Psychroserpens ponticola: one gene and its partner. The protein of the gene in region 2 binds, or shares a complex with, the protein of the main gene of each other region. Links are inferred from orthologs where the notes say so. Each region holds a gene or a part of one and is shown on either strand. Other genes may lie near its edges.

Evidence for each region.
Region 1: the proteins of secY (region 2) and secA are in contact, whole or in part, in a crystal structure (PDB 3DIN), measured with the Thermotoga maritima proteins. The link is inferred for Psychroserpens ponticola from one-to-one orthologs. Residues at the interface, in WP_004081795.1 of Thermotoga maritima: Glu108, Gly109, Glu110, Glu111, Ala236, Glu237, Arg238, Arg239, Ile240, Thr241, Ile242, Gln243, Tyr244, Ala245, Arg246, Arg247, Val248, Thr249, Gly250, Arg251, Arg252, Val253, Tyr254, Gly256, Ala257, Ser258, Thr259, Tyr260, Leu261, Pro262; in WP_004082002.1 of Thermotoga maritima: Glu261, Ala262, Arg263, Lys300, Ala301, Arg302, Thr303, Ile304, Ile305, Leu323, Tyr324, Asp325, Pro326, Val329, Ser330, Tyr333, Ile336, Lys340, Phe345, Val349, Glu363, Phe364, Tyr374, Ser375, Gly376, Gly377, Glu393, Ile395, Thr482, Ser483.

The regions. Positions count from the first base shown.
Region 1 is NZ_CP116221.1:729,829-733,981, forward strand. Bases 41-3,965 are described here. They hold secA (preprotein translocase subunit SecA), read right to left. Parts: upstream 3,595-3,965; coding sequence 241-3,594; downstream 41-240. Other genes in these bases: MUN68_RS03175 (hypothetical protein), read right to left, coding at 41-109; MUN68_RS03185 (DUF2795 domain-containing protein), read right to left, coding at 3,772-3,965. Outside these bases: more of MUN68_RS03175, read right to left, coding at 1-40; more of MUN68_RS03185, read right to left, coding at 3,966-3,993; MUN68_RS03190 (cob(I)yrinic acid a,c-diamide adenosyltransferase), read right to left, coding at 4,146-4,153. UniProt on the Escherichia coli protein: Required for protein export, interacts with the SecYEG preprotein conducting channel.
Region 2 is NZ_CP116221.1:567,314-570,360, reverse strand. Bases 34-2,852 are described here. They hold secY (preprotein translocase subunit SecY), read right to left. Parts: upstream 2,209-2,852; coding sequence 859-2,208; downstream 34-858. Other genes in these bases: rpmD (50S ribosomal protein L30), read right to left, coding at 2,685-2,852; rplO (50S ribosomal protein L15), read right to left, coding at 2,223-2,675; infA (translation initiation factor IF-1), read right to left, coding at 631-846; ykgO (type B 50S ribosomal protein L36), read right to left, coding at 457-573; rpsM (30S ribosomal protein S13), read right to left, coding at 80-454. Outside these bases: more of rpmD, read right to left, coding at 2,853-2,867; rpsE (30S ribosomal protein S5), read right to left, coding at 2,880-3,047. UniProt on the Escherichia coli protein: The central subunit of the protein translocation channel SecYEG. Consists of two halves formed by TMs 1-5 and 6-10.

The DNA.
Region 1 (4,153 bases), 160 kb from region 2 along the record:
TTGCATCTTCTGGTAACGGAAATAAATTTTGACCAATAAGTGATTCGAAAATATAAACAATTAAAGAGGCTACAATTAACCCGATTATGGTTGCTAGAATATTTTTCATGATGCTGTTGTTTAATTAGTGGTTTCAAGGTAATAAAAAATCCCGAACGTTTTGTTCGGGATTTTTTAGATTTATCACTTCGTTCTGAATGACACAATATTAGTAATATTCAAATGTCACTTAGCTACTGACTATTCTTCAATGAGAACCCATTCGCCTTTAGCGATTAAGGGTTCAGCTTGTTTGTATTTAACCGTTTTATTTTCACCACTCATAACATGCTTGATTGTCACACGATCATTACGACCAATTTTTGGTTTGTCGCGAACAATAGTTTCTACAACTTCTTGCTGACGTTGTGTGTTTCCTGCAGCTCTACTTTGTGCCGCACGTTCATCCATATTTGGGATTTCGTCTTTTTGAGTCTCTAATTTTTCTTGCTTACGTGCTTTAGCTTCTTGAATGTTGTTTTGAGTTTCAGTAGGTAATTCACCTTTAAATAAGAACGAAATAACATCCTTATTTACCTGATCAATCATTTCTTTAAACAATTCAAAAGCTTCAAATTTGTAAATTAATAATGGATCTTTTTGCTCATGTACAGCTAATTGTACAGATTGCTTTAACTCATCCATTTTACGTAAATGTGTTTTCCAAGCGTCATCAACAATAGCTAAAGTAATGTTCTTTTCAAAATCGTTAATTAGCTGCGTTCCTTTGGTTTCGTATGCTTTCTCAAGATCTGTTACTACTTGTAAATTCTTAACACCATCTGTAAAAGGAACAACAATACGTTTGTATTGGTCACGCTGATTTAAATAAACATTCTCAATCACAGGGAATGCTAATTCAGCATTACGTTGCATTTTTTGTCTGTAGTGCTCAAAAGCAGCTTTATATATTTTACCAGCGAGATCTTGAACTGAAAGCTTTCCAAATTCAGCTTCAGAAATTGGAGAACTCATAGAGAAATATCTAATGAGTTCAAATTCGAAATTCTTGAAATCTTCAGCTTCTTTGTTTGTTGTAGCAATCCCTTCAGACGTATCGTAAATCATGTTTGCTAAATCCACACGAAGACGTTCTCCATGAAGTGCATGACGACGACGTTTGTAAACCACTTCACGCTGAGCATTCATCACATCATCATATTCTAATAAACGCTTACGAACACCAAACTGGTTTTCTTCTACTTTTTTCTGAGCACGTTCAATAGATTTTGAAATCATAGAATGCTGAATGACTTCACCTTCTTCTAATCCCATTTTATCCATCATTTTAGCAATTCGCTCACTACCAAAAAGACGCATTAAATTATCTTCTAAAGACACGTAAAACTGTGAACTACCAACATCACCTTGACGACCAGCACGACCACGTAACTGTCTGTCTACACGACGAGAATCATGACGTTCTGTACCAACAATAGCTAAACCACCAGCGGCTTTTACTTCATCAGATAATTTAATGTCAGTACCACGACCAGCCATATTAGTTGCTATGGTTACTTGTCCAGAACGACCAGCTTCATCTACAATTTCTGCCTCTTTTTTGTGTTGTTTTGCATTTAAGACATTATGAGGAACTTTACGTTGCGCTAAAATTTTACCTAATAATTCCGAAATATCTACAGAGGTTGTCCCAATTAATACTGGTCGTCCTGCTTGTGATAATTTGGTCACTTCATCAACGACAGCATTGTATTTTTCACGTTTTGTTTTGTACACTAAATCTTGTCGGTCATCACGAGCAATGGGTCTGTTGGTTGGGATTTCAACCACATCTAATTTATAGATTTCCCAAAATTCTCCAGCTTCAGTAACCGCAGTACCTGTCATACCAGAAAGTTTGCGATACATTCTAAAGTAATTCTGAAGGGTTACAGTTGCAAAAGTTTGCGTCGCATCTTCAATTTTTACATTTTCTTTTGCTTCTATCGCTTGGTGTAAACCGTCACTATAACGACGACCATCCATAATACGACCTGTTTGCTCATCGACAATCATGACTTTATTATCCATGACAACATACTGAATATCCTTTTCGAATAACGCATAAGCTTTCAGTAATTGATTAAGTGTGTGGATGCGTTCAGATTTTATTCCGAATTCTCTAAATAAATCTTCTTTTTCAGCAGCTTCTTCTTCTTTAGAAAGTCCTTTAGCTTCAATTTTTGAGATTTCCATACCAATTTCTGGCATGACAAAGAAATCTGGATTGTCTTTACCAGACAAATATTCAACACCTTTATCAGTTAATTCAACCTGATTATTTTTTTCTTCGATAACGTAGTAGAGCTCTGCATCAACTTTCGGCATTTCTCTATTGTTATCTTGCATATAGAAGTTTTCAGTCTTCTGAAGTAATGCTTTTATACCTTCTTCACTTAAGAATTTAATTAAAGCTTTGTTCTTTGGAATACCTCTGTAAGCTCTTAATAATAAGAAACCACCTTCTTTTGTGTCTCCTTCTGCAATAAGTTTTTTTGCTTCGGCCAAAACACCAACAAGTTCTTTCTTTTGAACATTTGAAATGTCATCAACTTTAGGTTTCAATTCTGTAAACTCATGACGATCTCCTTGAGGAATTGGTCCAGAAATAATTAATGGTGTACGTGCATCATCGACTAATACAGAATCGACTTCATCGACAATGGCATAATGATGTGGACGTTGCACTAAATCATCTGGCGAATGTGCCATATTATCTCTTAAGTAATCAAAACCAAATTCATTATTGGTTCCGTAAGTGATATCTGCTCTGTAAGCTTTACGTCTAGCTTCAGAGTTTGGTTGGTGGTAATCAATACAATCTATGCTCATTCCGTGAAACTGGAAAATAGGAGCCATCCATGCACTATCACGTTTTGCTAAGTAATCATTTACAGTAACTAAGTGGACACCTTTTCCTGCTAAAGCATTTAGATATACAGGAAGTGTTGCTACTAAGGTTTTACCTTCACCAGTTTGCATCTCTGCAATTTTACCTTGATGCATTGCTGCACCACCAATTAGCTGAACATCATAATGAATCATGTCCCAAGTAATGGCTTTACCAGCAGCATCCCAAGAATTTGACCAAATGGCTTGATCACCTTGTAAGGTTACATAGTCTTTATCACCAGAAACCAAACGATCAAATTCACTAGCTTGAACAGGGATTTCAGTATTGTGAACAAAACGTTTTGCTGTTTCTTTAACCACTGCAAAAGCTTCAGGCATAATAGCGTTTAAAACACCTTCAGTAACTTCGTAGATGTCGTCTTTAATTTTATCAATAGATTCGTAGATGTCTTCTCTTTTGTCGATATCATCAGTGTCTTCTGCATCTTTCAATAATTGATCAATCTCGTTTTGTAGAGGCTTGCGAGCTTCAGCAATTTTTGCTTTAAACTCTGCTGTTTTTGCCCTTAACTCATCATGTGATAATTGCTCAAGAGCGCCTTCAAATGATTTCACTTGTTCTACAATAGGAGAGAGTGCCTTAACATCTTGTTTGGCTTTATCTCCTACAAATACTTTTAATACTGAATTTAAAAAACTCATTGGTGTTTATTTATTTTATTTAGAAACGTTGTGTTCAACGTTTTATCTTCTAGGTTTAAGAACCTCAAAGATATGATTTGTGTTATTTATTTTGAAAGATTAAGGCACAAAAAAAGTCTCTAAATGAGACTTTTTACGTTTCTTATATCGAAAAGATAATTTTCATTTCAATGATCTTTAATACTCGTCTTCATTCCAGAGATAATCTTCGTCAGTTGGGTAATCTGACCAAATTTCTTCAATGGAATCGTATGAGTCGCCTTCGTCTTCTATCGCTTGTAGATTTTCAACAACTTCTAATGGAGCTCCTGTTCTAATTGCGTAATCGATTAATTCGTCCTTTGTTGCTGGCCAAGGCGCATCACTTAAATACGATGCTAATTCTAATGTCCAATACATTTCTTAATGGTGTTTATTTTTTGCAAAAATAAAATTATAGTTCATAAAGCCAAGAAAAAATCGAATTAATTAAATAATAATTTAAAGAACGTATACTTTTTTATTGAATTTAAGCCTAGTAGAACTGATACTTTATTCTGCAAAGTGGTACTTTAAGATT
Region 2 (3,047 bases):
TGAGTTGTTAGAATCCTAAACATTACTATTTCAAACAGATTCGTCTAACGCTTTAAACTAATGACTAATGTCTTAATTATTATTTAGTTGCTTTTTTCTTGTTAGCAACAGTTTTTCTTCTACCTTTTCTAGTTCTAGAATTATTTTTAGTACGTTGCCCTCTTAAAGGTAAACCAGCTCTATGACGAATTCCTCTGTAACAACCAATATCCATCAAACGTTTGATGTTTATTTGTGTTTCTGAACGTAATTCACCTTCAATAGTAAAAGTTCCAACAGCCTCACGGATTGCTCCAATTTGCTCATCTGTCCAATCTTCTACTTTGATGCTTTCGTCTACTTTAGCTGTAGCTAAAATTTCTTGTGATCTACTTCTACCTACTCCGTAGATATAAGTTAATGAGATCACTCCTCTTTTTTGTTTTGGTATGTCTACACCTGCAATTCTTGCCATAATTACCCTTGTCTTTGTTTGAATCTAGGATTCTTTTTGTTAATGACGTAAAGTCTACCTTTTCTGCGCACTAATTTACAGTCGGCGCTTCTTTTTTTAACTGATGCTCTTACTTTCATCTGTTTTCTTTATTAGTTATTTAACTGTTAGATATGGAATCTTGCGATTTTATCTAATTAGTATCTATAAGTTATACGAGCCTTAGTTAAATCGTAAGGACTCATTTCTAATTTCACTTTATCACCTGGTAATAATTTTATATAATGCATACGCATTTTACCAGAGATATGTGCTGTCACAATGTGACCATTTTCAAGTTCAACACGAAACATTGCATTTGACAATGCCTCTATAATTGATCCGTCTTGTTCTATTGCTGCTTGCTTTGCCATAGTATTATATTATTACGAAACCGCTTTTCTATTTTTACCAGTTTTCATCAAGCCATCATAATGCTTATTTAACAAGTATGAATTAACTTGTTGCATCGTGTCTATTGCAACTCCAACCATAATTAATAGCGATGTACCACCAAAGAATAAAGCCCATCCAGCTTGTACATCCATAAGCTTTACAATAATTGCTGGGAACACAGCTATTAATGCCAAGAATATAGAACCTGGTAAAGTAATTTGAGACATGATTTTGTCTAAATATTCTGAAGTTTCTGTTCCTGGTCTAATACCAGGAATAAAACCGCCACTACGTTTTAAATCATCTGCCATTTTGTTCGTTGGAACAGTAATAGCAGTATAGAAATAGGTAAATATGATAATCAATAAAGCAAATACGATGTTGTACCATAATCCAAAAATATCAGAAAATTGAGCAATCATCCATTGACCAGCGTCACTACCATCAATTGATTTACCTATTAAACTAGGCACAAACATAATCGCTTGAGCAAAGATAATCGGCATTACACCAGATGCATTCAACTTTAATGGTAAAAACTGTCTAGAACCAAAAACATTTTTCTCATATCCACCAGAAGCAGTTCTTCTTGCATATTGAACAGCGATCTTACGAACAGCCATAACTAACATTACAGATGCCATAATAATGACGAACCATATTACTAATTCAATTAAGATCATCATTAATCCTCCATTACCACCACCACTTAATCGTGAAAGCGCATTTTGAATGAATGAAGCAGGCAAAGTTGCTATAATACCAACCATAATCAATAATGAAATACCATTACCAATACCTTTATCTGTTATCTTTTCACCTAACCACATTGCGAATACACATCCAGTAACTAAGATAATCACTGAAGATATATAGAATGTAGGTCCTGTACCTAATAAGAATGCAGATTGAGGAATACCAAACGCAGTTGGTAAACTAGCTAAATATCCTGGTGCTTGAAATAAACAGATAACGATAGTTAACCAACGTGTAATCTGAGTGATTTTCTTTTGTCCGCTTGCACCTTCTTTTTGTAGTTTTTGAAGATACGGAATTGCTATTCCCATCAACTGAACTACAATAGAAGCCGAAATATAAGGCATAATACCCAATGCAAAAACAGAAGCGTTAGCAAAAGCACCACCAGTAAACATATTTAATAATCCAAGTAGACCTTGTCCAGTTTCAGATTGTAAATTACTTAGTTGACTTGCATCAATACCTGGAAGTACAACCTGAGCACCAAAACGGTATACTAAAAGCAAACCAAGCGTTAGAATGATTCTATCTTTTAGTTCGGTTATTTTCCAAACATTCTTTAATGTTTCTATTAATTTCATACTCTAAAGTTGTCTTATAAAGTTACAGCTTCTCCACCTGCAGCTTCAATTGCAGCTTTTGCTGAAGCAGTAAATTTATGAGCAGTTACTGTTAATTTTGATTTTAATTCACCACGTCCAAGAATTTTTACTAATTCGTTCTTTCCCGCCAAACCTAGATCAACTAAAGTTTGAAAATCAACTGCATCTTTTATTTTCTTATTGTCTACTAACTCTTGTAGTTTATCTAAGTTAACACCTTGATATTCCACTCGGTTAATATTTGTAAATCCAAATTTTGGCACACGTCTTTGAAGCGGCATTTGACCACCTTCAAAACCTAATTTCTTAGAATAACCAGAACGAGATTTAGCTCCTTTGTGACCACGAGTTGCAGTACCACCTTTTCCAGAACCTTGTCCTCGACCTATTCTTTTACCTTGATTCTTTACAGAACCTTCTGCTGGTTTTAAATTACTTAAGTCCATTCTATATTATTATTTTGTTTCTTCAACAGAAACTAAATGTGAAACTTTATTTACCATACCAAGAACACTTGGTGAAGCATCATGCTCAATTGTTTGACCAATTCTTTTTAGTCCAAGAGCTTCTAATATTCTTTTTTGGTTTTGAGTACGATTGATTGCACTTTTCACCTTTGTTACTTTAATCTTTCCCATCGTCCTAATTGATTAACCGTTAAATACTTTTTCAAGAGAAATTCCTCTATCCTTTGCAATTGCTTTTGCATCTCTCAATTGTAATAAGGCATCAAAAGTTGCTTTTACAACGTTGTGAGGATTAGAAGATCCTTGAGATTTAGATAACACATCATGGATACCAACGGCTTCTAATACTGT